Regions from separate parts of the Streptomyces sp. NPDC057939 genome, predicted to be linked through region 2. Evidence: riboswitches for the same ligand, from Rfam matches in the RefSeq annotation. Region 2 holds a riboswitch; each other region holds the start of a gene.
What was found. A riboswitch is a leader RNA that binds a small molecule or an ion and turns the genes downstream of it on or off. The one in region 2 is predicted to bind cyclic di-AMP.
Positions count from the first base shown of each region.

Region 1: another riboswitch for cyclic di-AMP. It lies ahead of ACFVS6_RS06740 (M23 family metallopeptidase); the one in region 2 lies ahead of ACFVS6_RS10135 (peptidoglycan DD-metalloendopeptidase family protein).
Region 3: another riboswitch for cyclic di-AMP. It lies ahead of ACFVS6_RS26195 (transglycosylase family protein); the one in region 2 lies ahead of ACFVS6_RS10135 (peptidoglycan DD-metalloendopeptidase family protein).

Region 1 is NZ_JBHVPG010000004.1:137,308-147,147, reverse strand. Features, by position in the region: gene ACFVS6_RS06770 (thymidine kinase) at 1-570, opposite strand, end outside; gene ACFVS6_RS06765 (alkaline phosphatase family protein) at 632-1,837, opposite strand; gene ACFVS6_RS06760 (DUF5998 family protein) at 1,837-2,433, opposite strand; gene ACFVS6_RS06755 (GNAT family N-acetyltransferase) at 2,481-5,309, opposite strand; gene ACFVS6_RS06750 (HPr family phosphocarrier protein) at 5,507-5,788, shown strand; gene ACFVS6_RS06745 (GntR family transcriptional regulator) at 6,072-6,737, opposite strand; gene ACFVS6_RS06740 (M23 family metallopeptidase) at 6,990-7,799, opposite strand; cyclic di-AMP (ydaO/yuaA leader) riboswitch at 7,812-7,968, opposite strand; gene ACFVS6_RS06735 (M16 family metallopeptidase) at 8,207-9,574, opposite strand; gene ACFVS6_RS06730 (M16 family metallopeptidase) at 9,595-9,840, opposite strand, start outside.
Region 2 is NZ_JBHVPG010000006.1:220,986-230,825, forward strand. Features, by position in the region: gene ACFVS6_RS10125 (MBL fold metallo-hydrolase) at 161-1,414, opposite strand; gene ACFVS6_RS10130 (SGNH/GDSL hydrolase family protein) at 1,553-2,338, opposite strand; gene ACFVS6_RS10135 (peptidoglycan DD-metalloendopeptidase family protein) at 2,501-3,541, opposite strand; cyclic di-AMP (ydaO/yuaA leader) riboswitch at 3,546-3,712, opposite strand; gene ACFVS6_RS10140 (tyrosine-protein phosphatase) at 4,031-4,852, shown strand; gene ACFVS6_RS10145 (aspartate aminotransferase family protein) at 4,880-6,283, opposite strand; gene hpnH (adenosyl-hopene transferase HpnH) at 6,280-7,311, opposite strand; gene ACFVS6_RS10155 (1-hydroxy-2-methyl-2-butenyl 4-diphosphate reductase) at 7,317-7,982, opposite strand; gene shc (squalene--hopene cyclase) at 7,982-9,840, opposite strand, start outside.
Region 3 is NZ_JBHVPG010000027.1:40,746-50,585, reverse strand. Features, by position in the region: gene ACFVS6_RS26225 (methyl-accepting chemotaxis protein) at 1-732, opposite strand, end outside; gene ACFVS6_RS26220 (tellurium resistance protein) at 903-1,544, shown strand; gene ACFVS6_RS26215 (exopolyphosphatase) at 1,607-2,548, opposite strand; gene ACFVS6_RS26210 (DUF501 domain-containing protein) at 2,545-3,111, opposite strand; gene ACFVS6_RS26205 (septum formation initiator family protein) at 3,171-3,659, opposite strand; gene eno (phosphopyruvate hydratase) at 3,766-5,052, opposite strand; gene ACFVS6_RS26195 (transglycosylase family protein) at 5,350-6,102, opposite strand; cyclic di-AMP (ydaO/yuaA leader) riboswitch at 6,105-6,275, opposite strand; gene ACFVS6_RS26190 (transglycosylase family protein) at 6,550-7,596, opposite strand; gene ACFVS6_RS26185 (cytochrome P450) at 7,711-8,985, opposite strand; gene ACFVS6_RS26180 (globin domain-containing protein) at 9,107-9,840, shown strand, end outside.

The sequences.
Region 1 (9,840 bases), on a different contig from region 2:
GCGGCGGCACAGGACCTCGTAGCCGATCTCGCCGGCCGGGCGGTTCACGTCGCCGACGACGACCTGGGCGCCCTCGACCACCATCTCGCCGCCGACCGTACGGGCGTTGTGGGTGGCGCGGGCGCCGCACCAGCACAGTGCCTCGACCTGGAGCTGTTCGAGGCGGTCCGCGAGTTCGATCAGGCGCTGCGAGCCCGGGAAGAGCTTCGTGCGGAAGTCCGTCGTGATGCCGAAGGCGAAGACGTCCAGACCCAGGTCGTCCACGATCCGGGCGAGCTGGTCGATCTGTTCGGGAGCCAGGAACTGCGCCTCGTCCACGATCACGTAGTCGGCCTTGCCGCCCTTGGACAGCTGCGCGACCAGGTACGCGTACAGGTCCATGCCCTCGGGCGCCTCGACCGCCTCCGTCACCAGGCCCAGGCGCGAGGACAGCTTGCCCTCGCCCGCCCGGTCGTCCCGCGTGAAGATGACGCCCTGCAGGCCCCGCGCGTCACGGTTGTGCGCGATCTGGAGCGCCAGGGTGCTCTTTCCGCAGTCCATCGTTCCGGAGAAGAACACCAGCTCGGGCATGGCAGGACGGGACCTTTCGGGTCGTGGGCGACGAACGGGAGGGGACGGGTGGCGGGGTCGATCAGGTGCGGACTTCGAGCAGCGGGACCAGCTGCTCGGCCGCGGTCATGGAGCCGTGCATGCCGACGAGCGCCGACTCGTTGGGCTCGTTGCGGGAGGCGGTGATCGCCACGTCCGCCTGGGCGGCGGCGATCACGTCGCCGATCCGGCCGAGCACGCGCTCGTCGCACTCCCCAGGAGCGCCGAACCAGCCCAGTTCGAGGGCTTCTTCGCGGCTCGCGACCCAGAAGCGGTCGCCGAGGACCTCGCGCCACACGGTGAGTACGTCGGCCTCGGCGCCCGGTACGGCGTACACGTGCCGGGCCCGTCCCTCGCCGCCGAGCAGGGCCACGCCCGCGCCCAGCTCCCAGTCGTCGTCGAAGTCGATCCGGGATTCCTCGTCGAAGGGGACGTCGACCATGCCGTGGTCGGCGGTCACGTACAGCGCGGTGCGCGGCGGCAGCTGTTCGGCGAGGCGCTGCACGAGCCGGTCGACGAACATGAGCTGGCCGCGCCAGGCGTCGGAGTCCACTCCGTGCCGGTGTCCGGCCCCGTCGAGTTCGCTGTAGTACGTGTACACGAGCGAGCGCTCGGCGGCCGCGAGCTGGATCGCCGCGAGGTCCATGCGTTCCTCGCCGGTCATCCGGCCGTGGAAGGTGCCGCCGCTGAGCGCGACCTTGGTGAGCGGCGTGGTGCGGAACGTGGGCGAGGACACCTGTGCGGTGTGCACCCCCGCGGCGTCCGCGAGCTGGAACACGGTCGGGTAGGGCTGCCAGGGCTTGGGCGCGGTCCACGGCTGCCAGCGGAGCTGGTTCATCAGCTCGCCGGAGGCGGGGTTGCGCACGGCGTAGCCCGGCAGGCCGTGGCGGGCCGGCGGCAGGCCGGTGCCGACGGAGGCCAGGGAGGTGGCGGTGGTCGCGGGGAAGCCCGCGGTGATCGGGCGGCCGGTGCCGCCGCGCGAGCCGGCGAGGAGGGAGGTGAGGTACGGGGCCTCGTCGGGGTGGGCCTTGATCTGCTCCCAGCCCATGCCGTCGACCAGGAACACGCAGTTCCGGTCGGCCGGGGTGAGCTCGGCGATCCCGGCGGCGAGGCCGGGCACCCCCTGACCGGCCGCGAGGGTCGGCAGGAGGTCGGCGAGCGAGCCGGTCCCGTAGTGCGGGACCGGGGCGCCGGCGAGGTCGAGCAGTTCCGGTTCGTCCTGCCAGTTCGGCGGCGCGGAGTACGACATCAGCGGGCGGGACCGGAGGTGGCGGCCGTCGCCTCGGAGAGCGCCTGGGCGAAGACCAGGGTCTGGCGCACCGTCTCGGGGCCGTCGCCGGCCTCGCTGACCCGCAGGCTGAGGTCGTCCGCGGTGGAGTTGCCTGTGTAGCCGTGGTCGGCGTCACAGTTCGCGTCGCCGCAGGCGGCGGGCTCCAGGTCGATGCGCGAGACGGCGCCCCAGCCGATGGTCAGCACGACCTCGCGGGGCAGGGTGCCCGGGGTGTACGACTCCGGGTTGGCGACGACGCGGCTGAGGACCACGGAGGAGATGCTGCTGAGCTTGACCGACTCGGTGGAGGTGGTCGCGTACGGGGAGGGGGACCCGGCGTCGGCGGCCTGCTCGTCGGTGTGGCTGACGATGAAGCGGTTGCCGGTGAGGACCAGCACGGTCACGTGCCGGCGGACCTCGTTGGAGTCGAAGGTGGTCTCCTGGTGGACCAGGTACGACGAGATCGGCTCGCCGCCCACGGCGGCCTCCACCGCCTCGGCCACGAGGGCCGGGTAGTAGCCGCTGCGCTCGATCGCCGCGCGCAGCCCCTGGGTCGTCGTACCGGATTTCGCCATGAGGTCCATCCTAAGGCCCCTCCGGGGTCCCCCTACCTGCCCGTCGCTCAGTAGCTGGGCAGGGTGCGCGGGCCGAGGTCGGTGCGGGCGGGCGGGTGGGCGACGCGGACGGTGGCGCTCAGCACGGAGAGGCCCTCCGTGGCGACGACCACCGGCTCCAGGGAGACCCCGACGACCTCGGGGTGGTCGTCGACGAGTCGGGACAGCCGCAGCAGGAGTTCCTCCAGGGCGCGGGTGTCCACGGGGTCGCTGCCGCGCCAGCCGAAGAGCAGCGGGGCGGTGCGGATGGAGCGGATCAGCGCGGCCGCGTCCCGGTCGGTGGCGGGGACGAGCCGGTGGGCGGTGTCGCCGAGCAGCTCGGAGGCGACGCCCGCGAGACCGAAGGTGAGGACGGCTCCTCCGACGGGGTCGATGACGGAGCGGACGACGGTGTCCACGCCGCGCGGCACCATGGCCTGCACCACGGGGAGCAGCTCGGCGGGCTTGCCGAGGGTGTCGGTGAGCTCCTCGTACGAGCGCCTCAGCTCGGCCTCGGTGGTGAGGTCGAGGCGTACGCCGCCCAGGTCGGCCCGGTGGCGCAGGTGCGGGGCGGTGGTCTTGAGGGCGACGGGGTAGCCGAGCACGCGGGCCGCGCGGGCGGCGGCGTCGGGGGTGGGGGCGGGCAGGACGGGCAGGACGCGGATGCCGTAGCGGCCGAGCAGCTCTCGGCCGTCCGCCTCGTCCAGGGTGGCGACGGAGGCGGGGGCGACGTCCGCGAGCAGGCGGGCGAGCAGGCCGGCGGCGCCGGGTTCGTCGATGTCCTCGTACTCGGGGACCTGGCCGCCCTCGGCGGCGGCCCGGCGCCACTGGCCGTAGCGGACGGCTTCGGCGAGTGCCTTCACGGCCCGCTCGGCGGCGGGGTAGGTCGGGATCGGGCCGCCGCAGGCGGGCGGCGCGGCGGCGGCGTCGGGGGTCGTGTCCCCGACGGCGTCCGGGCCGGGCTCGGCCGGCGGGGTCCACGCGGGGCCGCGCGGGGCGGCCGCTCCGGGGGAGGTGGCGCGCGCGGCGGACAGGGCCTCCACCAGGGCGCCGAGTTCCACGTGGACCACGGCGACGGGCTTGCCCGGCGCCTCGGCCGCGGCCTCGCGCAGGGCGGCCGCGAGGTCGTCGGCCAGGGCCTGCTCGCCGACCCAGGGGATGGCCGTGACGATGACCGCGTCGTGGTCGGGCGAGGCCAGGGCGGCGGAGAGGGCGGCGCGGAAGTGGGCGGGGGTGGCGGCGGTGGTCAGGTCGAGCGGGGGCAGCGGGCGCAGGCCCTCCGTCAGGCAGGCGTCGTAGGTGAGGACGCCGAGGGACTCGGAGTTCCCGAGGATGGCCACCCGGGGGCCGGCGGGGACCGGTTGCCCGGCGAGCAGGAGGCCGACGTCGACCAGTTCCGTGACGGTGTCGACCCGGATGACGCCGGCCTGCCGCAGCAGCTCGGAGACGGTGCTGTCGGTGAGCCTCGTACCGGGGACGACGTGGCCGGCCGGGGTGTGGCGGCCGCCGCGGGCGACGACCACGGGCTTGACTGCGGAGGTGCGGCGCGCGAGGCGGGTGAACTTGCGCGGGTTGCCGAGGGTTTCCAGGTAGAGCAGGGCCACGTCGGTGGCGTCGTCGTCGTACCAGTACTGGAGGATGTCGTTGCCGGAGACGTCGGCCCGGTTCCCGGCGGAGATGAAGGACGACAGGCCTCCGCCGCGCCGGAGCAGTCCGGACAGCAGGGCGATGCCGATGGCGCCCGACTGGGTGAACAGGCCGATGCGGCCGCGGGCGGCGGCGGGTCCGGGGGCCAGCGAGGCGTTCAGTTCGACCTCGGGGGCGGTGTTGATCACCCCGAAGGCGTTGGGGCCGATCAGCCGCATCCCGTACGAGCGCACCTGCCGGACGAGTTCGCGCTGGCGGGCCAGGCCGGCCGGGCCGCTCTCGCCGTAGCCTGCGGAGAGCACGACCAGGCCCTGCACCCCGTGTTCGCCACAGCCCGCGACGGCGTCGGGGACCCGGTCGGCGGGCACGGCGATCACGGCGAGGTCCACGGGGGCGCCGATGTCCGCGACGGTGCGGTAGGCCCGTACGCCGTCCAGCAGGTCCCCCTCGATGCCGGGGCCGCGGGCCTCGTTGACGGCGTAGAGGTGCCCGTGGAAGCCGCCGTCGCGCAGGTTGCGCAGGGCCGCCGCGCCGACTCCCGAGCCCGAACGGCTGACGCCGATGACGGCGACGGAGCCGGGGGCGAGCAGTCGCTGGACCGAGCGGGCCTCGGCGCGCTGTTCGCGGGCGCGCTGCACCGCGAGGGACTCGGCGGTGGGTTCGAGGTCGAGGGTGAGGTGGACGGAGCCGTCCTCGAAGCTGCGCTTCTGCTGGTAGCCGACGTCCGTGAACACTTTGATCATCTTGTTGTTGGCGGGCAGCACTTCGGCGGCGAACCGGCGGATGCCCCGCTCCCGGGCCACGGCGCCGATGTGTTCCAGGAGCGCGGAGGCGACGCCGCGGCCCTGGTGGGCGTCCTGGACGAGGAAGGCGACCTCGGCCTCGTCGGCCGGGGCGGAGGCGGGCCGGCCGTCCGGGCCGATCCGGTCGAAGCGGACCGTGCCGATGAACTCCCCGCCGATGGTCGCCGCGAGGCCGACGCGGTCCACGTAGTCGTGGTGCGTGAAGCGGTGCACGTCGCGGGCGGACAGGCGCGGGTAGGGCGCGAAGAAGCGGTAGTACTTCGACTCGTCGGAGACCTGTTCGTAGAAGCTGGTGAGCCGTCCCGCGTCCTCGGTGGTGATGGGGCGGATGCGGGCGGTGCCGCCGTCGCGCAGCACGACGTCCGCTTCCCAGTGGGCCGGGTACGAGTGGTCCGACACGGTCGTCATGGGGTCACCCTAAGGGGCGGACGGGCGGTGCGGACCGGCCTGGACGCGAGCGCGCGCCGAACGCGGCAGTCCGGGGCGAACCGGTGCAAGCTGGGGAGGGTCGAACGGCGGTGGATCAGGGCCGAAGGTCGGTCCGAGCATTCGGGGTGCCGTGAGAGACTGGTCTAGACAACCGTAAGAACCTGAAGGGCATCACCATGGCAGAGCGCCGCGTCAACGTCGGCTGGGCCGAGGGCCTGCACGCTCGTCCCGCCTCGATCTTCGTCCGGGCGACGACCGCTTCCGGCGTCCCGGTGACCATCGCGAAGGCGGGCGGCGACCCCGTCAACGCCGCTTCCATGCTGGCGGTCCTGGGCCTGGGCGCCCAGGGCGGCGAGGAGATCGTTCTCGCTTCCGAGGCCGAGGGCGCGGACGCCGCCCTGGACCGCCTCGCGAAGCTGGTCGCCGAGGGCCTCGAGGAGCTCCCGGAGACCGTCTGACCCTTCGGGTCCGGTTACCCCTCACGAGCGGCGGAGCCGCAGCCCCCGGCGATCCCGGGGACTGCGGCTCTTCCGTTTTTCGGCTGCGCGGTTCGATGGCCGCACCGTACCGCGGCTCCACGGAATTGCGACACCCGACCTCACGCCCAATTTCCGGCGGAAATTCGATGCCCGGAAATAGCGGGCGCCGCGAAGAACGCGGAAAACACGGAATGAAAGGACGACACCCCGGACCGGCCCTCGCGACGTGCGAATGTCCGGCCACCTTTGTATACGGCGCGTGTTAATGCCGGGCGCTCGACATGTTTACGGCAGGTTGCGGAGTCCTCACCCGCGGCCGGTGCGCCTCGGTCGCGCGCGCCGCGTGCTGCGCGGTCAACGCCCGGGCCCGATCGGCGTCCCCGCGCGCCACCGCGTCCACGATGCCGCCGTGCTCGGCCCAGGACTCGGCGGGGCGTACGGGGGCCTCCACCGCGTACATCCAGGCGATCTTGCGCCGGGTCTGGGTCAGCAGCGCGATCAGGCCCGGACTACCGGACGCCTGGGCCAGCGTCTCGTGGAACCAGGCCCCGAGGTCGCGCAGGTCCTCCCCCTGACCCCTGCGGGCCCGCTCCTGCCCGAGCCGGACCAGCCCGCGCAGCACCTTCAAGTGGCCCTCCGTGCGCCTGTGGGCCGCCCTGGAGGCCGCCAGGGGCTCCAGGAGCATCCGTAGCTCCAGGAGGTCGGCCGCCTCCTGTTCGGTGGGCTCGGCCACGCAGGCGCCCGCGTGGCGGCGCGTGGTGACGAACCCCTCGGACTCCAGGGTGCGCAGCGCCTCGCGGACCGGGACGCGGGAGACCCCGTAGCGGCGGGCGAGGACCTCCTCGGTGAGTCGGCCGCCCGGCCCGAAGAAGCCGGAGACGATATCGTCGCGGATCGCTGTGCACACCGCGTGCGCGGGAATACGCAAGACCGGACCTCCGCTTGAATTCGGTTGCCGGCGCCGTCGCCGGAATCGTGACCGTGTCGCGACTCTATTGCAACACGCGAATATTTCCGAGGACGGCCGGAAATCCGAAACATTCCACGGATCCGGGGAGGGAACCCGGCCGGGAACGCGGGGCGGGGACACGGGCGCGGCCCTGGGCGCCGAAAACGCGGACGACCCCGGCTCGGTGAGCCGGGGTCGTCCGTGAAGACCGGTGGTGCGGTGCCGCTCGGGTCAGAGGTTCACACCGTGCGAGCGCAGGTACGCCAGCGGGTTGATGTCCGAGCCGTACTGGGCACTGGTGCGCGCCTCGAAGTGCAGGTGCACGCCGCTGGAGTTGCCGGTGGTGCCGGCGAGGCCGATCTGCTGGCCCGGGGCGACCTGCTGGCCGGCGGAGACGCTCAGCGAGTCCATGTGGCCGTACTGCGTGTAGGTGCCGTCGCTGTGCTTGATGATCACGTTGTTGCCGTACGCGCCGCCCCAGCCGGCCTCGACGACCGTGCCGGCGCCGACCGCGCGGACCGAGGTGCCGAGGGAGGCGTGGAAGTCGATGCCCGTGTGGCTGCCGGAGGACCACATGGCGCCGCCCGCACCGTAGGAGGTGCTGACGTAGGAACCCGCGATGGGCGAGACGTAGGTGTTGAGGCGCTTGCGCTCCTCCTCGCGGGCGACGCGCTCGGCGGTCTCCCGCTCGGACTTCGCCTTGGCCTCGGCGGCCTCGGCGACGCGCTTGGCCTCGGCGGCACGCTGCTTGGCGTCGGCCTCGGCCTGGGCCTGGGCGGTGACGGCGTCGGCGGCGCGCTGCTGCAGGTCGGCCTGGGCCACGATGTCGCCCTGGAGGTCGTTGGCGACGACGACCGGGTTCTGGCCGGTGTCCTCCATGGAGGGGCCCGAGTTGTCCGCCGCGAAGGCCGGGGCCGCGATGGTGCCGACCACGCCCGTGGTGGCGAGGGCGGCTATACCGGCGTAGCCGGCGGTCTTGCGGCTCAGACGGCTGGAGCCGCGGTGCTTGCCGGAGCCGGTGGGACGACTGCCAAACGCCATGAAGGGGGTGATCCTTTCCTTCCCTCTCGCCTACCGGGTTAGCTGACGGGTTCGGAGCAGGAAGGTCTCCTACGGACCTCCTCTTGCGAGGCGGTCCGATTCACCCCAGGGACTGTGGGTCCCCGGCTCCCCAGGCTCGCGCCTGACGGGGACTCGGCGATCACTGTTCGGTGCCGCGGATGCGGCGGGCACAACTGACGAACAGCAGGGCCGACGCTAGGCGGATCATCAGTGGATCGCCAAACACACGAGCGCTTTTGTTGCGTACGCCACACCGCATACGAGCAACCAAACCACTAAACGGACAAAAGGGGCTCTGACGGATAATCCATCAGAGCCCCTCGGGAAACGGTCGGTTACCGGTGGAGCGGCGGTCTCCCGCCGCTCGATCCCCGGTCAACCACCGGTCAGTTGGTGACGACCGTTACGGCGCCGATTCCCAGTGCCCGTACGGGCTCCTCGATCTGAGCCGCGTCGCCCACGAGCACCGTCACCAGACGGTCCACCGGGAAGGCGCGCACGACCGCCGAAGTCGCCTCCGCCGTACCGGTTTCCGCCAGCCGCGCGTACAACCGCGCCTGGTAGTCGTCCGGCAGCTCCTGCTCGACCTGGTCGGCCAGCGTGCCCGCCACGGAGGACGCCGTCTCGAACTTCAGCGGGGCCACGCCCACCAGGTTCTGCACCGCCACATCCCGCTCGGCGTCGGTCAGTCCGCCCTCCGCGAGGGTGCGCAGCACCTTCCAGAGGTCCTCCAACGCCGGGCCGGTGTTCGGGGTGTCCACCGAGCCGCTGATGGCGAGCATCGAGGCGCCCTTGCCGTCGGCGGTGGAACGCAGGACCTGGCCGAAGGCGCGCACGCCGTACGTGTACCCCTTCTCCTCGCGCAGCACCTTGTCCAGGCGCGAGGTGAGCGTGCCGCCGAGGCAGTACGTACCGAGCACCTGCGGGGCCCACACGAGGTCGTGGCGGTCCGCGCCGATCCGGCCGATGAGCAACTGCGTCTGGACCGCGCCGGGCCGGTCGACGATGACCACCCGGCCCGTGTCGTCGGCCGTCACCGGGGGCACCGGGCGGGGCTCGGCCGTGTTGCCGGTCCAACTGCCCAGGGTGTCGGCCAGGACGGCGTCCAGGTCGATCCCGGTCAGGTCGCCGACGACCACCGCGGTGGCGGTGGCGGGGCGCACGTGGGCCTCGTAGAAGGCACGGACGGCCGCGGAGTCGATGCGGGCCACCGTCTCCTCGGTGCCCTGGCGCGGCCGGGACATGCGCAGGGAGGCCGGGAAGAGCTCCTTGGAGAGCTGCTTGGCCGCGCGGCGCTGCGGGTTGGCGAGCTCGTGCGGGATCTCGTCGAGCCGGTTGCGCACCAGCCGGTCGATCTCGTCCGCGGCGAAGGCGGGCGCGCGCAGCGCCTCGGCGAGCAGGCCCATCGCCTTCTGCAGGCGGGAGGCCGGAACCTCCAGGGAGACCCGCAGGCCGGGGTGGTCGGCGTGCGCGTCGAGCGTGGCGCCGCAGCGCTCCAGCTCGGCGGCGAACTCCTCCGCGGAATGCTTGTCGGTGCCCTCCGACAGGGCGCGGGCCATGATCGTGGCCACCCCGTCGAGGCCCTCGGGCTCCGCGTCCAGCGGGGCCACGAGGTTGACCTCGACCGCGACCACCTGCTGGCCGGGGCGGTGGCAGCGCAGCACGGTCAGCCCGTTGGGCAGCGCGCCGCGCTCGGGGGCCGGGAAGGCCCACGGGGTGGCGGCGCCGGGCTGCGGCTGCGGGTGGAAGGTCATCGTGACGGCTGCGGTGTCGCTCACTGCTCCGCCCCTTCGTTCTCGTCGGTCACGTCGTCGTCGGCGTCGGACACGGCCAGCGGTTCGTAGACCAGGACCGCCCGGTTGTCGGGGCGCAGTCGGGCCGCGGCCACGGCCTGCACCTCCTCGGCGGTGACGTCCAGGACGCGCTTGACGGCGGTCAGCGCCAGCTGCGGGTCACCGAACAGCACCGCGAACCGGCACAGTTCGTCGGCCCGGCCGGCCACCGTGCTCAGCCGGTCCAG
Region 2 (9,840 bases):
GGGATCCGGCGGGCACCGTCGTACGGGGGCCACGGGCGGGCGGCGCCGGCCGCCCGCGCCCGGGCCGTGGCATCCGGGCCCGCTCGGCCCGGGGCGGCCCCGGGCGCCCGGAAGCGGTCCGGCAGCTGCCCGCGCCGGGGGCGTCACGCGCGCGGGGCGGTCACGCCTCCCCCACCAGGTCGAGTCCGGCGTCGGGTTCGACCGCCTCGGGCCCGGCGGGCGGGCCGGGGTCGTCGCGGTAGTTCGCCCACCGCTCCCATTCGAACCCGGGGGCCGCGATGGGCCGCCACCACGGGTCGCCGGGGATCCTGCCGGCGGGCTCGAAGGGCTCGCCGGGCTTGGGCATGGCCACGGCCTGGCCCACGTTGCGGGCCGCGATCATGGTGCGTTCCGCCGGGTCGGACCACGGGTGCGGGGCGAGGTTGAAGGTGCCCCAGTGGATCGGCAGGAGCACGCCGTGCGCCTTGCCGCCCTGGAGGTCGAGCTGGGCCCGGATGCCCTCGTCGGGTGTCATGTGGATGTCGGGCCACGGGCCCGGGTCCGGGGTGCGGTCCTCGTGGTTCTTCGGCCAGTACTCCGAGTAGGCGCCGATCTGGATCATCGTCGCGTCGAAGGGGCCGTGGGCGGCGCCGATGTCCTTGAAGCCCGGGAAGTAGCCGGTGTCCCCGCTGTGGAACACCCGGTGCTCCTCGCCCGCGACGACCCAGGAGGCCCACAGGGTGAACTGCTGGTTGCGCAGGCCGCGGCCGCAGAAGTGCTGTGCCGGGGTGGCCGTGAGGGTGAGGCCGGCGACCTCGGTGGACTCGTTCCAGTCCAGCTCGCGCAGCCGTGAGGCCGGTACGCCCCAGCGTTCCAGGTGCGCGCCGACGCCGAGGGGGACGGCGAAGACCGTGTCCGTACCGGCCCGCGCCTTGATCGTGGGCAGGTCGAGGTGGTCGTAGTGGTCGTGGGAGATCACCACGACGTCGACCTCGCCCAGGGAGGCGAGCGGCACCGGCACCGGGTGCAGCCGCTTGGGCCCGGCGAAGGGGTAGGGAGAGCACCGCTCTCCCCAGACGGGGTCGAAGAGGACCCGGCGTCCGTCGATCTCCACGAGCACGCTGGAATGGCCCATCCAGGTCACCCGCAGGCCGCTGACCGGCGGCTTCGCCAGGTCGGCCAGGGTGGTCGGATGGACCGGGATCGGTGCGGCGGGGCTGCGGCGGACCCGCTGTTCCTTGTGGAAGTAGACCCGGGCGAACTCGGTCATCGACCCGGAGGGCCTGGTCCTGCCCTTCACCGGGTTCTGGAACACGCCGTCCGCGAAGTTCGGCGAGCGCTGGATCCGCTCCAGCCGCGCGCCGGAGGGGTCCGCCCCGAAGGCTTCGGAGCGCAGGGCGCGCAGCCTGGGACGCAGGGGAAGGGAGCCGGTCAAGGCGCCTCCTCAAGAGGGTGCGGTTCGAGGTGGCACGCTAGTACATGCACGCCCTTCCCAACGCGTACCGGCCCGTGAGGATTCCGCCCGGCGGGAACCCGCCGGGCGGAACGGGTGCTCGTCCGGCTCCCGCGTGCCCTACAGGGGCAGCAGGTCGGGGCGCTTCGCCGCGACGTGGTCGCCGGAGGACTCGCCCCGCAGCCGGCGTCCGATCCACGGCACGAGGTGCTCCCGGGCCCACTGGATGTTGTCGCGGGTCACGTCCACCGATCCGCGCGGCGGCGTGGGCGGCCACGGCTGGTCGGGATCGGCCGGGATCCCGTAGCCCAGCACCTGCGCGGCACGGAGCGCGACGCGGGTGTGGCCCTCGGGCGAGAGGTGCAGCCGGTCGCCGTCCCAGGCCCGCCGGTCCTGCACCGAGCGCAGCGACCAGAGGTCGAGCACCGGGCAGTCGTACCGGTCGGCGATGGAGCGCACGTGCGCGCTGTACGTGGCGACCTTGCCCCGGAGGTGCTTCAGGACCGGTACGCCCCGGGTGTCGAAGCCGGTGGTGATCATCACGAGGCCCACGGCGCCCGTGAGGTCGGCCACGGCCGCCTCGAAACGTTCCGCCACGTCGTCCGGGTCGCTGCCGGGGCGGATGATGTCGTTCCCGCCCGCGCAGAAGGTCACCAGGTCCGGTGCGAGGGCCCGGGCCCTCGGGACCTGTTCGGCCACGATCTGGTCGAGGAGCTTCCCCCGCACGGCCAGATTCGCGTACCGGAAGTCATGTTCGTCGCGCTGATCGGCGAGGAGCACGGCGAGGCGGTCCGCCCAGCCGAGATAGGAATCCCCGGGTCCCGGGTCTCCCACGCCTTCGGTGAAGCTGTCCCCGATCGCCGCGTACGAGCCGATGGTCTTGAGTGTCGTCGTCGTCGCTGCCACGGGAACACATCCTTCACCGTCGCAACCAACCTACGCCAACGTAATGAGGGGTTGACGGACCGTGATCTGTACCACGCGGGGGATAAGGAATAAGTACACGTGAGGCCGGGACCCCCCTCGGGTCCCGGCCTCACGCGTGTCCGTGTCCGACGGCGGGTGCCGTCAGAGGCTGGCGCCCTTGGAGCGGAGGTAGGCCAGCGGGTCGATGTCCGAGCCGTAGGACGGACCCGTGCGGATCTCGAAGTGGAGGTGCGGGCCGGTCACGTTCCCGGTCGCGCCGGAGAGGCCCACGCGCTGGCCGCCGGTGACGCTCTGGCCGGCCGAGACGGACAGCGAGGAGAGGTGCGCGTACTGGGAGTACTTGCCGTCCGCGTGCTTGATGACGACCTCGTTGCCGTACGAGCCGCCCCATCCGGCGGAGACCACGGTGCCCGCGCCGACGGCCTTGACGGTGGTTCCGGTGCTCGCCATGAAGTCGACGCCGGTGTGGTAACCGGAAGACCACATGCTGCCGCCCATGCGGTACGCGGTGGAGACTCCGCCGGCGACCGGGGCCACGAATCCGCCGGCCTTGGAGGGGCTCGACGGGGTGGAGGGCGCGGCCTGGCCGGAGCCGGCGGGCTTCTGCGCGGGCGCGGCCTTCCTGGGCGCGGCGGTCGGGGCGGAGGAACGCTCGCCGGACGCCTCAGGGCGGCTGGAGGACCGCTCGGAGCGGTCGGAGCGGGCGCCGGAGTCCGACTTGGGGGCGGAGTCCGGGGTGGACGCGCCGGCCGCCGACTGCTTCTTGGCGGGGGCCGGCTCGGCCGCCGCGCCGGGGGCGCCGAGGGTCAGCTTGAGGCCGGGGTGGATCAGGGAGGGGTCGTTGCCGACGGCGTCCCGGTTGTCGGCGTAGAGCTGCTCCCAGCCGCCGGTGAGGTTCCGCTCGGCGGCGATCTTCGAGAGGTAGTCGCCGGACACCACCGTGTAGACCGCGGCGGGCGCCGTGGGCGTCGCGGTGGGCGTGACGGCGGCGGCCCGGGGAGCCGCCGGGGCCTGCGGTGCCTGCGCGGGTGCGGTGGCGGGGGTCGCCGCGGGGGTGGCGGCCTGGGCTCCGGTGGCTCCGATCAGCGGCAGCGCGAGGGCGGCGCCGCCGGTGCCGGCCACGGTGAGACCGCGGGATATGGAACTGGACTTCGGGCGGCGGTGCTTACCCTTACCGGGCATGGCGAATTCCTCTCCGTCGCCTGCGAGGTGAGCTGTCGGGTTCGGACTGGAGATGTCCGGCCGACCGCGTCGAGGACGCGTGCGGCTTCACCCCTAGCCGTCCCGGAGAAAGCTCCGGTCCGGCGGCCTACCTGGTTCCCCCGCTCCTGCCGCGCGCGTCGATAGTCGGGTGCGGTTCCCGGGCGGCGGCAGGATTAGGCTGTCCACCCGGATCGGTCGTGAAGGTAATCGAGTCGGTACACGGGCAACAAGCCACACATTCCCTGACGCAATCACAGGTATGGGGGAGCGATGGAATTCCGGTCACCCTGTGTCCATTCCGGACCATCAACAACCGCCCTGGCGTGGGAATTCTGATTTCGCGAGCGGGCACGGACGGTCACCGTATGATCTGGCTCACGGAGCCTGGCGCGATCTCGCTTCTCCCCGTGGCAAGTTGCTCCCAACCGGCGTAATTCGGACACCTCAGGACGATGCGGAGGACCACACGTGACCCAGCGGATACCCCCACCCCTTCCGGCGCTGCCCGAACCGGAACCGGAGCTGACGGGAGTGCGCAATTTCCGTGACGTGGGCGGCCTGCCGACCGTCGACGGACGGAGGGTCAGGTCCGGACGACTGTTCCGAAGCGGACATCTGGCGCATGCGACCGAAACCGGAACAGAGTTCCTCGTCTCGCTCGGCCTGCACACGGTCTTCGACTTCCGCAACCGCGCCGACCACGCCCTGGAGGGGCCGGACGTGGAACTGCCCGGCGTGCGCTACGTGAACATCCCGTTGTCCGACCCGGCCGCCGGGAAGGAGTTCTGGAAGATGGTCCGCGAGGGCGACCTGGCCCAGCTGCGCACCGCCCTCGGGGAGGGCCGGGCGGCCGAGCGCATGACCACCTCGTACCGCACGATGATCCGCACCCGGACCACCGAACACAGCCGGGTCGTGCACGCGCTGGCCGAGGACAGCGTCCCCGCGCTGATGCACTGCGCCGCGGGCAAGGACCGGGCCGGTCTGTCGATCGCCGTCACGCTGCTCGCGCTCGGCGTCGAACGGGACGCCATCGTGGCGGACTACCTGGAGTCGAACGCCCCGCACCGCCGCTACCGGATGCGTCGCGGCACGGAGGCGGTCGAGCCCCGTCCGGCCGAGGCGGCGGAGCTGCTGGCGCCGCTCTTCGAGGCCCGCGCCGCCTACCTGGAAGCGGCGTACGCGACCATCGAGGAGGAGTGGGGCGAGGTGGACCGGTACCTCGCCGAGGGTCTCGGACTCGCGCCCGAGACCCTGGTCCGGCTGCGGGACCGGCTGCTGGAACCGTAGCGGCCGGGGTCCCCGGCCGGCAGGCCGTCAGCGGTTGCCGACGGCCTGCTTCACCAGCGTCCGACCGAAGTCCCACATGAGCGATCCCCCGCCGTGCGCCTCGTCCATGACCTCGCGGAAGGCCCCGACGAAGCGGTCCACGTCCCGTTCGTCGACGATCAGCGGCGGGATGAGCTTGATGACCTCCAGGTGGTCCCCGGAGACCTGGGTGAGGATCCGGTGCTTGAGCAGCAGCGGCACCACGACCATCTGGGCGAACAGGCCCTTGCGGGCGGCCTGGAGCATCGCCCAGCGGCTGCGCAGGCCCAACGAGGACGGCCGGCCGAACTCGATCCCGATCATCAGCCCGCGCCCCCGCACCTCGTGCAGCAGCTCGTACTCGTCCACGAGCGCGGCGAGCCGGCCGCGCAGCAGGTCGCCCATGGCGCGGGCGTTGGCGGTCACCTCCTCGTCCTCCATGACGCTCAGCACCGCCAGGCCGGCGGCCATCGCCTGCGCGTTGGAGCCGAAGCTCGCCGAGTGGACGAGGACGCGGTCCATGGACGAGTAGACGCGCTGGAAGATCCAGTCCTTGCCCAGGGTCGCGCCGACGGGGACGTAGCCGCCCGACAGGGCCTTCGCCACGCACACCAGATCCGGTTCCACGCCGGGTTCGTGCTGGTACGCGTAGAAATCGCCGGTGCGTCCGAGGCCGGTCTGCACCTCGTCGGCGATGAGCAGGGCCTTGTGCCGGTGGAGGAGTTCCTGCGCCGCGCGCAGGAATCCGGGGGGCGCGGCGAGCACGCCCTTGCCCTGGATCGGCTCCACGACGAAGGCGGCGACGTCGCCCCGCCGTAGTTCGCGTTCCAGGGCGTCCAGGTCGCCGAGCGCGATCCGCGTGTCGGGGAGCAGCGGTGCGAAGCCGTCCCGGAAGCCGGCTTCGCCGTTGACCGACAGCGAGCCGGTGGTGAGCCCGTGGAAGGCGTGGTCGCAGTAGAGGATCCTGGGCCGGCCGGTGGCGTACCGGGCGAACTTCAGGGCCGTCTCCACCGCCTCGGTGCCGCTGTTGCCGAAGAAGACCCGGTCCAGGTGGGGGCTGTGGGAGAGCAGTTTCTCGGCGAGCAGGCCCGGTAGCGGCTGGCAGTCGAAGCGGGTCAGGTCGGCGAGCTGGGCGTCCAGGACGTCGTGCAGGGCCTTGCGGACGACGGGGTGGTGCCGGCCCAGGCCCATGACCCCGAAGCCGGCCAGCATGTCGAGGTGGTCGTTGCCCTCGGCGTCCCAGAAGTGGGCGCCCTCGGCCCGTACGTAGACCTTGTCGAAGCCGATGGTGTGCAGCATCCGGGGCAGTTGGTGGTTCAGGTGGCGGGAGTGGAGCTCGTAGCGTTCGTCCCCGCGCTCGGCGAGCAGGGCGGCCAGGTCGAAGCCCCGGCCGCCCCCCTGGCCGGCGGTCATGACGAGGTGGCCCGGTTGCCGCCGATGGTCTCCCTGGCCGCTCGCAGGGATTCCTTGAGGGAGCCCATGGTGGCGAGGACGGCGGTGGGCTCGTAGCCGCAGTGCGCCATGCAGTTCGCGCAGCGCGGGTCCTTGCCGCGGCCGTACTTGTTCCAGTCGGTGTCCTCGATCAGCTCGCGGTACGTGGGCACGTAGCCGTCGCTCATCAGGTAGCAGGGGCGCTGCCAGCCGAAGAGGGAGTAATTCGGAATGGCCCAGGCGGTGCAGGAGAAATCCGCCTTGCCCTCCAGGAAATCGAGGAAGAGCGGCGAGTGGTTGAGCCGCCAGCGCCGCCGGTTCCCGCCCGCGAAGGCCTTCTTGAAGAGTTCGCGGGTCTGTTCGACGCCCAGGAAGTGTTCCTGGTCAGGGGCCTTTTCGTAGGCGTAGGCGGGCGAGATCATCATCTCGTCGACCCGGAGGTCGTCATTGAGGTAGTTCAGGACCTCGATGATGGTCTGGGGGGTGTCGGTGTTGAAGAAGGTGGAGTTGGTCGTCACCCGGAAACCGCGCCGCTTCGCCTCCTTGATGGCCGCGACCGCCTCGTCGAAGACGCCTTCCTTGGCCACCGATTCGTCGTGCCGTTCGCGCAGCCCGTCGATGTGGACGGCGAAGGCGAAATAGGGGGACGGGGTGAACTTCTCGATCTTCTTGCGGAGCAGCATCGCGTTGGTGCAGAGGAAGACGTACTTCCGCTTGGCCACCAGCTGCCGGACGATCTCGTGGATCTGCGGGTGCATCAGGGGCTCGCCGCCCGCGATGGACACCATGGGGGCGCCGGACTCCAGCACGGCGCCGACGGCTTGGGCCACCGGCATGCGCTGCTTGAGGACCCCGGCCGGGTGCTGGATCTTCCCGCACCCCTCGCAGGCCAGGTTGCAGGCGTAGAGCGGCTCCAGTTCCACGATCAGCGGGAACTTCTCCCGCTTGCGGAGCTTCTGTTCGAGAAGATAGGTCCCGACCCTGATGGACTGGCGCAGTGGCATGGCCATCTGGCTCACCTCCTGGGGAGCAGCGAAGAACGGTGCCATTCATGGAACGCGGGCAGTAGGGCACGCAGTACACGGAACGCCGATATTCCACCGCGGACGGTGCCGATGCGGACGAGCTCGTGCTCAGGAGCGTCCACGATCACCCGGACGGCCGCAACGGGGCGTCCCTCCCCCGCCGGGGTGCGGGCGCCCCGGGTGGCGGTCCACAAGGTGGCCGCCGACTCCATGTCGACCGCGACGGCGCCGGTGGCGCGCAACCGGGCGCGCTCCTGGCCGCGGACGACGTGGTCGGACCCGGTCAGCGCGCCGGTGTGCACGGTCCGGCCTGGAAGGGCCAGTGCCAGTGCCTCGGCGAGCAGCCGGGTTCCGGTGCACCGGACGGTCCCGTGCGGGTCCCGGGTCTCGTCGGCGACGACCAGGTCGCCGGGGTGCATGCCGGGGACCAGTCCGGCGCAGAACCCGGTGGCGAGGACGGCGGCCCCCGCCATCCCGGGCCGCTCCAGCGTGCGGGCGACGGCGCGTTCGGCGGCGCGCGGTCCCATGCCCGTACGGAGCACCGTGGCGGTGGCGCCCGCCGGACGGGCGGCGCTGCGCAGGGCCGCCCTCTCGATGCGCAGCGCGCAGGCGATCAGGAGCGGTGCGGGCGGGGGCTGCGCTCCGGGGCCGGCCATCAGGAGTCCTCGGTGAGGGCCGGGGCCGCGGTGGGCCGGCGCCCGTCGGGGCCGAAGGGCTCGCCGTGGAGGTAGCGGCCGAGGGCGGTCAGCGGGAACACCTGTCGGTACAGGTGGTAGTTGATGGAGAAGTCCCAGGGGAAGCCGGTGCCGGTGAAGTACGGCTCGTCCCAGCTGCCGTCGGCGCGCTGGGTGTTCACCAGGTGGGTGAGGCCCCGTTCGACGGCCTCGCCGTCGCGTTCCCCGGCCGACAGCAGCGCCATCAGGGCCCAGGCGGTCTGCGAGGGGGTGGACTCCCCCTTCCCCGCCCAGGAGCGGTCCTGGTAGGAGCGCTGGTCCTCGCCCCAGCCGCCGTCCTCGTTCTGTACGGACTCCAGCCAGCGCACGGCCCGCCGGACGGCGGGGTGGGACGGGGGGACGCCCGCGGCGGCGAGGGCCGGCAGGACCGAACCGGTGCCGTACACGTAGTTGGTGCCCCAGCGGCCGAACCAGCCGCCGTCCGACTCCTGTTCGGCGAGCAGCCAGGCGATGCCGCGCCGGGTCCGGGGGTCGGCGGACCGGCCCTCGACGGCCAGCATCTCCACCACGTGGGCGGTCACGTCGGCGGACGGGGGGTCGATGACCTCGCCGAAGTCGCAGAAGGGCAGCCGGTTGGGGAGGGTGCGGGTGTTGTCGGCGTCGAAGGCGCCCCAGGCACCGTTCCTCGACTGCATGCCGAGGTTCCAGGACACTCCGCGGGCGATGGCCGCCTCCACCTTCACCGGGTCGGGATGGTCGATCCGGCGCAGGGCCAGGACCACCTCGGCGGTGTCGTCGATGTCGGGGTAGTTGTCGTTGTGGAACTCGAACGCCCAGCCGCCGGGGGCCAGCCCGGGTCTGCGGACGGCCCAGTCGCCGGTGCGCCGGATCTCCTCCCCGACCATCCAGTCCGCGGCCTTGACGAGTGCCGGGTGGTCGGATCGGACGCCCGCGTCGGCGAGGGCGATGGCGGCCAGGCAGGTGTCCCAGACCGGGGACTGGCAGGCCTCGATCATGCGGGCGCCGTCCTCGCGCCACACGGCGAACCGGTCGAGCGACTCCAGTCCGGCCCGCATCACCGGGTGCCCGAGGTCGTAGCCCAGCAGGTGCAGGGCGATGACGGAGTACACGGCGGGCGGTTGGATCCCGCCCCAGCAGCCGTCGTTCTCCTGTCGTTCGACGATCCACCGGCCGGCGCTGGCCATCGCGGCCCTGCGCACGGCCTTCGGGGCGAACCGGCGGTAGACGTGCAGGGCCCTGTCCATGCGCTGGAAGGCCCCGTCCCAGCTGGTCAGCGGGGCCGTGGGGACGGCGGGGCAGGGGTTGCGGGCGTCGGCGTGGAGTTCGTCCAGGACGAAGGGGGCGGGCCGGACGGGACGCAGCGCCGAGACCACGGTGAGGGGAACGATGGTCTGGCGGGCCCAGCAGCCGAAGTCGTAGATGTTGAGCGGCACCCAGGAGGGCAGGAACAGCAGTTCGGGCGGGAGTTCGGGCAGGTTCTCCCATTTCCACCAGCCGAAGAGCGCCAGCCAGATCCGGGTGAACACCCGGGCGGCGGCGATGCCCCCGTGGGCGCGGATCCAGGCCGAGGCGCGCGACATGTGCGGGGCGTCGGGCGCGTCCCCGGCGAGGCGCAGGGCGACGTACGCCTCGATGGTAGCGGAGAGATCGGGGGGGCCGCCGTGGAAGGTGGCCCAGGTGCCGTCGTCGCGCTGTTCGCCTCGGATGAAGAGGGCGGCCGCCCGGGTGGTGGCCTCGTCGCGGATGCCGAGGAACTGCCGCAGCAGCAGGTCCTCGGCGTCCATGGTGACGTTGGTCTCCAGGTCGCCCTTCCACCAGC
Region 3 (9,840 bases), on a different contig from region 2:
GACGGCGTCGGAGACGGCGGTGACGGCCGTGCTCAGCTGGCGGTGGGCGCGGACGGCCTTGTCGCCGAGCTTGCCCAGGGTGGTGGCCGCCGCGGTGAGTTCGGCGACGAACCGCTGCGGGGAGGCCAGCCGCTGCTCGTTGAGCAGCAGTTGGGCCCGGGTCAGTACGGGGACCAGCCGGGACAGGAGGTCGTCGGCGGTGCGGCGGGCGTCGTCGGCGCGGCGTTCCGTACGGGTGCGGCGAATCCCGTGGAGGGCCGCGAGGAGGACCAGCAGGACGATCACGAAGGTGGCGGAGCCGGCGACGTGCCCGAAGGTGGCCCAGGAGCCGAGTCGGCCCTCGAAGCCCGACTGCCAGAGCTGGAGGAAGGGCCGGCCGGCGGCGGCCGGGTCCGCGCCGATGAGGGCCTCGTAGGCGCTGGTGGCCCGGGAGAGGCCGAGCCAGGTGAGCAGCAGGGGTAAGAACACCAGGCAGCCGATGCCCACCTCCAGGTGGGCCCACGCCCGGTGTTCTGGTTCCTCGGCCAGGGCGGCCCGGACGCTCTCCTCCCGGGCGAAGGCCTGGAGGAGGTCGAGTTCGGTCCAGGGTTCGAGGTCCCCGTCGCCGAGGCCCCGGAGGGCGTCGGCCAGTGATCTCAGCTCGTCCCGCCGGGAGCCCAGTCCCGGGTGTGCGGCGAGGTCGTCGAGCTGTGCGGCGACCGCGGGCGCCGTCGCCAGTGCCCCAACGGGCATTTCCACCCCCATGGAAGATGCGGGGCGGCAGCCGTACGTCCGCACGACCGTACGAAGGCGGCGGCCCATCCCCCTGCCCGCCCGGGCGACGACCCGGAGCGGCGCGCTCGGATCATAGCCCAGCCCGACGATCCGTCATATGATCCTCCATCATCTGATCGGGGGAAGAAATGGGATCAGCCGACCGCCCCCGCGGAGTGATCAGGCTCCGCGGCGAAGAGGGCACCGCGCCCGTACTGACGCGGGCGGCACCGCAGGCGCGGATCCGGGGGCGGGGCACCCTGCACGCGAACCTGAACTGGCTGCCCGCGGCCGGCGCGGACGTGAACCTGTGCGCCTTCGCGCAGTTCCACGACGGGCGGACGACGGTCGTACAGGCGCTGGGCGGGGACTTCGGCTCGCTCACCGAGTGGCCCCACGTCGCCCTCGACCACGACGACCGGACCGGCGAGTCCTCGGACGGGGAGACCCTGCGGGTGAACCTGGCGCACCGGGATCTGTTCGCGCGCCTGCTGTTCTTCGTCTACATCTACGAGGGCTCCGCCGACTTCCGTCGGCTGGGGGCCGCCGTGAACGTCACCGCCCCGGCCGGTCCGGGCTGCCGGATCGTGCTGGACGACTCACCGGCCGGGGCGACGGGCGCCACGATCGCGACCGCCGTCCCGGACGGCGACGCCCTGACGGTCCGACGCGAGGTGAACTGGTACACCCCGACGGGCGATCTGAACGTCCACGAACTGATCGACCGGCAGTACGGCTTCGGCCTGGACTGGACCCGCGCCACGAAACCCCCGCTGGACCGCCGCCCCTGACCCCCGGGGCGGGCCCCGGGGACCGTCGGGCGGGGGGGGCGGCGCCGTCGGGAGCGCGGGGCTCAGGCCAGGGACCAGGCGATGCCGTCGAGGATGTCGTGTTCCGAGACCACGACCTCGCGCGCTCCGGTGCGCTCCATGATCGCGAGGAGGACCAGGGCGCCCGCTCCGATGACGTCGACCCGGCCGGGGTGCATCACGGGGATCGCCGAGCGTTCCGCGTGGGTGGAGCCCAGCATCCGCTCCGTGATCCCGCGGACCTGCTCGTAGGGGATCCGCGAGTGGTGGATCGCCGCGGAGTCGTACGCGTCGAGACCGAGGGCGATGGCGGCGACCGTGGTCACCGAGCCGGCCAGGCCGACGAGGGTGCGGGCCCCGCCGAGCGGGACCGTGGCGGCCGCCAGGTCGAGCGCGGCCTCGATGTCGGCCCGTACGGCGGCGATCTGCGCCTCGGTGGGCGGGTCGGTGATCCGACCGTCCACCATGAGGTGCCGCTCGGTCATCCGGACGCAGCCGACGTCGACGGAACGGGCCGCCCGCACGTGTTCCTCGCCGACGACGAACTCGGTGGAACCCCCGCCGATGTCCACGACCAGGAAGGGTCGCTCCAGCTCACCCGCGCCGGCGAGGTCCTTGGTGGCGCCGGTGAAGGAGAACTCCGCCTCCTGGTCCCCGGAGATCACCTCGGGTTCGACGCCGAGGATGTCGAGGACGCCGCGTACGAAGTCGTCCCGGTTCTCGGCGTCCCGCGAGGCCGAGGTGGCCACGAAGCGGACCCGCTCGGCACCGAGGTCCTTGATCACCGCGGCGTACTCGCGGCAGGCGGCGAAGGTGCGCTCCAGCGCGTCCGGGGCGAGCCGGCCGGTGCGGTCCACGCCCTGGCCGAGCCGGACGATGGTCATGCGGCGGTCCAGCTCGGTCATCACGCCCGTGTCGGGGTCGCAGTCCGCGACGAGCAGGCGGATGGAGTTGGTGCCGCAGTCGATGCCCGCGACCCGCGTCACAGGGACCCCTCGGCCTTCTCCGCGGCGTTCTCCTCGGTCTTCTTCTCCCCGCAGGGGGTGACGCAGGCGCCCTTGGCCCACCATTCGGGCAGCATCGCCAGGGCCTCGTCGCCGAACGGGTTCACGCCGGGGCCCGCGGCCAGGGAGTGGCCGACGAGCACGTGCAGGCACTTGACCCGGTCGGGCATGCCGCCGGCGCTCGGGAAGCCCTGGAGCACGTCGATGGCGTCGCGGCGCCGGATGTAGTCCTCGTGCGCGGCCCGGTAGGCGGCGGCGAGCTCCGGGTCCTCGGCGAGCCGGGCCTGCATCTCCTTCATCACGCCGTTGGCCTCCAGCGTGCCGATCGCGGAGGCCGCGCGCGGGCACGTCAGGTAGTACAGCGTCGGGAAGGGGGTGCCGTCGGGGAGCCGGGGGGCGGTCTCGACGACGTCCGGCTGCCCGCAGGGGCAGCGGTGCGCGATGGCGCGCAGTCCGCGCGGGGGACGGCCGAGCTGCTGCTCGAACGCCTCGATGTCCGCGTCGGTCGGCTCGGTCCGGTCGGTCTGGGGCGGGGGCGTCTGCATGCCTGGAGGAAGTCTCTTCGGTGTCGTGGGTGGTGGGTGCGGGACGGACGGGTACGCGTTCAGTCGCCGGGGCGGTCGGCCTTGTCGACCCCGTCCCAGACGTTGGAGTACCAGGGACGGTCGGAACCGGCCTCCCCGCCGCGGTGGCGCTCCGAGGCCTCGGCCCCGGGGTCGTTCATGATGTAGCCGGTCTCGCCCGGACGCAGGAAGTGCAGGTGCTTGCGCGCCTGCTGCTCCGCGTAGGCCGGGTCCTGCCAGCGGGCCTTCTCGTCACGGAGCTGTTCGAGGCGCTTGTACGCGTCGACCGCCGCCCGTTGCTGGTCCGCGATCTCCGAGCGCTGGGAAACGTACTGGCGCATCGGGTACGCGAGGGCGACGACCAGGGTACAGAGGACGAGGACGAGCAGTGCGGCCCGGCCGGTGAGCCGGCTGCGGCGGACCTGGCGCCGCGACTGCGAGCGGTAGACGTGCGCGGCGGTCCGTTCACCGAGCTGCTTGAGCCTGGTCGCCGTCGAGAAGGTGGAGAACCGGTCCCGGTTCCCGGCCATGGTCCCGCCTCCCCTGAATGCGCGCTACGCAATACGTCCCCGCACACGGTACGGGACCGAGTGCGGGGACGTACGGAGGCCGGCGCCGCGAGGCGCTGATTGGCCCTTAGCCCTTGAAGCGCGGGAAGGCGGAGCGGCCCGCGTACACGGCGGCGTCGTCGAGGATCTCCTCGATGCGCAGCAGCTGGTTGTACTTGGCGACGCGGTCCGAGCGGGCCGGGGCGCCGGTCTTGATCTGGCCGCAGTTCACGGCGACCGCGAGGTCGGCGATGGTGACGTCCTCGGTCTCGCCGGAGCGGTGCGACATCATGCACTTGAAGCCGTTGCGCTGGGCCATCTCGACGGCGTCGAGGGTCTCGGTCAGCGAACCGATCTGGTTCACCTTCACGAGCAGGGCGTTCGCGGAGCCCTCCTCGATGCCGCGGGCCAGGCGCTCCGGGTTGGTGACGAAGAGGTCGTCGCCGACGATCTGGACCTTGGTGCCCAGCTTGTCGGTGAGGGTCTTCCAGCCGGCCCAGTCGTCCTCGTACAGCGGGTCCTCGATGGAGACCATCGGGTACGCGGAGACGAGCTCCTCGTAGTACTCGGTCATCTCGGCGGCCGAGCGGGACTGGCCCTCGAACTCGTACTTGCCGTCCTTGTAGAACTCGGACGCGGCGACGTCGAGCGCGAGCGCGATGTCCTTGCCCGGGACGTAGCCGGCCTGCTTGATGGCCTCGACGATGAGGTCGAGCGCGGCGCGGTTGGACTCCAGGTTCGGGGCGAAGCCGCCCTCGTCACCGAGGCCGGTGGAGAGGCCCTTGGTGTGGAGGACCTTCTTGAGGGTGTGGTAGACCTCGGCACCCCAGCGCAGCGCCTCGGAGAAGGACTCCGCGCCGATCGGGGCGATCATGAACTCCTGGATGTCCACGTTGGAGTCGGCGTGCGACCCACCGTTGAGGATGTTCATCATCGGAACGGGCAGCAGGTGCGCGTTCGGGCCGCCGAGGTAGCGGAAGAGCGGCAGGTCCGAGGCCTCGGACGCGGCGTGCGCGACGGCGAGGGACACGCCGAGGATGGCGTTGGCGCCGAGGGAGCCCTTGTTCTCGGTGGCGTCCAGGTCGAACATGGCCTGGTCGATCAGGCGCTGCTCGGTGGCGTCGTAGCCGACGAGCTCCGGGCCGATCTGCTCGATGACGGCGAGGACGGCCTTCTCGACACCCTTGCCGAAGTAACGGTTGGGGTCACCGTCACGCAGCTCGATGGCCTCGAATGCACCGGTGGAGGCGCCGGACGGAACTGCAGCACGGCCGGTGCTGCCATCGTCGAGGCCCACCTCGACCTCGACCGTGGGGTTGCCTCGGGAGTCCAGGATTTCCCGGGCTACGACGACGTCGATGGACGGCACGAGCATCTCCTTCTGGGATGTGACGCTGGGTGTGCGGTGGCGTGTCAGGCCGTGGGATGGCCTTGCCGCCTAGAGCCTAACCGGCTCCGGGCACTGGGCCCGCCGACCGCCCGGGTCCTGGGACGAAATAGGGGCTGAATGCCCCTCTTCCAGGACATAGGTCTCTTGAAGATTCGGTTTCCGGACCGCCGGGAGCGGGCCGGAACGGTCCCGGAACATGCCGCCGCCCGGCGCGTGGGGGGATACGCGCCGGGCGGTGGGCATGCTGCGGAGACCGCGGGTGATGCGGTGTTATGCCGGAATTCAGCTGAGCTTCAGCTTCTGACCCGGGAAGATCAGGTCGGCGTCCTTGACGGTGTCCTTGTTCAGCTGGAAGAGCTTCTCCCAGCCGCCCTTGACGCCGTTCGCCTGGGCGATGGTGCCCAGGGTGTCGCCGGCCTTGACCACGTAGGAACCGTTGCCGGTGGCCGGGGCCTCGGTCTTGGGGGCCTGCGGCTTGATGGCCGGGGTCTCGACGCGCTCGGAGCGCGAGACGGGGACCTCGGTGCGCTTCGGCTCGGCCTTCGGCGTGCTCGGCTTGGCGGGCGTGGCCGGCTTCGCGGGCTTCGCCGGGGCGGGCTTGGCCGGCTTCGTCTCGGGCTTCGGCTTGGCGGGCGTGGTGGTCGAGCCGCCGCCGTTGTACGCGGAGTTGGACAGGCCCTTGCCGCAGTGCGGCCAGGCGCCCTTGCCCTGGCCCTTGAGGACCTTCTCGGCGATGGCTATCTGCTGGGACTTGCTGGCCTGGTTGGCCGTCGCGGCGTACGCCTTGCCGCCGTACCCGGCCCAGGTGGAGGCCGAGAACTGCAGGCCGCCGTAGTAGCCGTTGCCGGTGTTGATGGCCCAGTTGCCACCGGACTCGCACTGCGCGACCTTGTCCCACTCGGAGACGGTCGCGGCGCTCGCGGTACCGGCGGCCATCAGCGGAGCCGCGACGGCGACACCGGCGACACCGGCGAGCGTGACGATACGGACGGCCTTGGAGCCGCGACGGTGCTTGCCCTTGCCGGAAAGCAGCATGGATTTCTCCTCACCGACGCCTTCGAGGTGAGCTGTCGGGTTCGGGCGGATGAGTTGCCCGGTCACGTGTCGAGCACGTGGCTTAACCCCAAGCCGGTACGCAGCCGTCTCTCAACGGCCTTTCCCGGCGCCTACCTTGGTTCCCCCGCTCCTGCCTTCGGCGCTTGCGCGACGACTGTTCCCCCCGTCCGCCGGCAGGATTCGGCGATGCGGTCGAAGGAGCCCGCGGTGGCGAGCGACTCAGAAGGTAGACAGGTCTCCCCCTGATGTTCAACGCGCGACATCAGGGAGAAACCGGCCTACTTGCCATCCTCAAAAGTACGTTTACGCAGGTGAGGGGCGGGTTTGTGGAAGTTCCGGAATGAGACACGCCAGTTGATCGGAAGAGACGCATGTCTCATTTGCCGATAACGGACATTCAGCTCTTTCCGGATGGTCGAACTGCCCCTATTCCTTGGTTAGATCCAGGTTCTGACCCGGCTTGATGAGGTCGGCGTCCTTCCCGATGAGCTGCTCGTTGGCCGCGTACAGCTCGTTCCAACCACCCTTGAGGCCCTTGGCGTCGGCGATCGCGGTGAGGCTGTCGCCGGCCTTCACGGTGTACGAGGGCTTCGACGCGGCGTCAGAAGCGCCCGGCGCCTCGTCGGCCGCCGGACCGCGGTGCTTGCCCGCTCCGTCGACCACACCGGCGGGCACGGCCGTGGGCGTGGCACCCGGGAGGGGCGGGGTCACGGGGGCCGTCGGGTCCACCGGGGTGGTGGGGGTGCCCGGGACGGTCGGGGTGCCCGGGGCCGTCGGGTCCGCCGGAGTGGTGGGCGCCGTGGTGGGCGGGGTCGTGGTGGGCGGCACGGTCGTCGGCGGGACCGTCGGGTCCGTGGACGGGGCCGGGGAGACGGGGTCGGGCATGACGGGCAGTCCGCTGGTGGGGCCCAGCGGGTAGTCCGGCAGGCCGGTCGGGCCGGTGGAGGGGCCTTCCTGGCCCGGCTGCGGGGTCGGGGCCCCGAAGTCGACGGCGGGCTCGGAGCCGGTGACGGGCACCGAACCCTCGGGCCGGACGGGGGTGGGCGCGACCGGGCCGGCGGGCCGGGGGTCACCCGGGTCCACCGCGGCGGCCGGGCCCTGCTGGGTCAGACCGGCCGAGGCGGCGCACAGCGGCCACGCCTGGGGGCCCTGCGAGGCCAGCACCTTCTCGCCGACGGCTATCTGCTGGGAGCGGCTGGCGAGGTCCGGGCGCTCCGCGTAGGCGAGTCCGCCCGCGTTCCTCCACTGCTCCTGGGTGAACTGGAGCCCCCCGTACTCACCGCTGCCGTAGTTGGCACTCCAACTGCCGTCGCTCTCGCAGTCGGCCACCTTGTCCCACGTGCTCGTGTCGGCCGCACTGGCGTTCGTGGCGGCGAGCAGGGGCAGGGCGAGTGCGGAGCCGGTGACTCCGGCGGTGACGACCAGGGCGGGTACCTGGCGGGGGCGTCTGTGGCGGCCGTTCCCGGAACGCATGAGGCTGCACCTTTCGCATAACGGCGGGGTAACGGCAGAACCTAGCGGCCTTCGAACGATTGTCACAAGTTCGGTAGGTGACTGACGTGTGATCAGACGGCGTCGGAATGCGTCTCAGTTGTTTCGAGGTGTGAAGCGAACCGGAAGGGTGCGCAGGCCACGCATGATGAGTCCGCCGCGCCAGCGCAGGTCCGCGGGAGGAACGGCAAGTTCCAGATCCGGCAGACGCGTCAGCAAAGTCGCGAGCGCCGTCTGCCCTTCGAGCCGGGCGAGCGGAGCGCCGAGGCAGTAGTGGATCCCGTGGCCGTACCCGAGGTGTTGGTTGTCACCGCGGGACAGGTCCAGGGCGTCCGGATCGGCGAACCGCTCGGGGTCGCGGTCGGCCGCCGCGAGGACCACCAGCACCGGGTCGCCGGCCGCGATCTCCTGCCCGCCCAGGGTCAGCGGCACGGTCGCGAACCGCCAGGTCGCCAGCTCCACCGGGCCGTCGTAGCGCAGGAGTTCCTCGACGCCGGTCTCCAGCAGGCCACTCTCGCCGGCCGCGAGGGAGGCCTGGAGGCGCTCGCGCTGTTCCGGGTTCATGAAGAGGGAGTGGACGCCGTTGCCGATGAGGTTCACGGTCGTCTCGAAGCCGGCGAACAGCAGGATGAACGCCATCGCCGTGGCCTCGGCCTCGGTGAGGTGGTCGCCGTGGTCGCTCGCCCGGATCAGGTCGGAGATGAGGTCATTGCCCAGGTCATCCCTTTTGCGGTGGATGAGTTCCCCGAGATAGGTGCGCATCCGCTTGACCGAGCGGGCGACCCCGCCGCGCGGACCGCCGCCGTGGCGGATCATCATCCCGGCCCAGTCGCGGAAGTCGTCCTGGTCCTCGCGCGGTACGCCGAGCATCTCGCAGATGGCGTAGATGGGGAGCGGGAAGGCGAACTCGTGGATGAGGTCGGCCTCCCCCTTCGCGGCGAAGGCGTCGATCAGGTGGTCGGTGAGCTCCTGCACGCGCGGGGTGAACTCGGCGACGCGGCGCGGGGTGAACGCCTTCGACACCAGCCTGCGCAGTCGGGTGTGGTCCGGCGGGTCGATGTTCAGCAGGTGCGTCATCAGCTCCGCCTTGCGCTCCCCCGGGATGCCGGTCCTGCCCTTGGCGTGCGCGGGTTCGGCGTGGTGCGCCGGGTTCTTGCTGAGGCGCTGGTCGGCGAGCGCCTGCCGGGCGTCGGCGTAGCGGGTCACGAGCCAGGCCTCGACCCCGCTGGGGAGCTTGGTGCGGTGCACCGGGGAGTGCTCGCGCAGCCAGGCGTAGGCGGGGTAGGGGTCGGTCGCGAACTCCCAGTCGAAGAGGGTCGGGCCCTCCGTGGAGGGGGAATCGGCCGGGGTCGCGGAGGTCTGCTCATGCACCCGCAGACCGTATCCCGGACCGTACCGGCGATCCGATATGGGGTGTTCGTCGAGGCTGTCCGTAGATCGTCCATCCCTTGACGTCCCGTTCCCCGCCGTTCCTACTTTCGGTTTTGTGGATGTGAGGATCTTGAAAAGCAGCTTCGCGGTGGTGGAGAGGAGGGCCGAGCACGCGGTCAAGTACTTCTACTCCCACCTGTTCTGGCACAACCCCGGGATCCGTGAGCTCTTCCCGACCGCCTCCGAGGACATGGAGCGGCAGCGGGACCGGCTCTTCGCGGCCCTCACCCATGTGATCTCGCGCCTGGAGGACGAGACCCTCGTTCCCTACCTCCAGGACCTCGGCCGCGACCACCGCAAGTTCCTCGTCGGACCCGAGCACTACGCGGCCGTCGGCGCCAGCCTGCTCGCCGCGCTCGCCGAGACCTCCGGCGAGGCCTGGAGCCCGGCCACCGAGAAGGCCTGGGCCGAGGCCTACCAGGTGATCGCCGACGTGATGACGGCCGGCGCCGCCGCCGACGACTCACCGCCCTGGTGGGACGCCGAGATCGTGCGGCACCTCCAGTACGGGGAGGACATCGCCGTACTGACCCTGCGGCCGCACGCCCCCCTCCCCCATCTCCCGGGCCAGTACGTGAGCGTGAGCAGCGCGCGCGTGCCGACCACCTGGCGGACGTACTCGCTGGGCAACGCGCCCCGCGCCGACGGCACCGTCGACCTCCACGTCAGCCGCGTCGAGGGCGGCAGGCTCAGCACCGCCCTGGTCCGCGAGGTGCGGCCCGGCGAGCGGCTGCGGCTCGGGGCCCCCGGCGGGTCGTCGATCCTGCGCCGCGCCGACCGGCCGATCACCCTCAT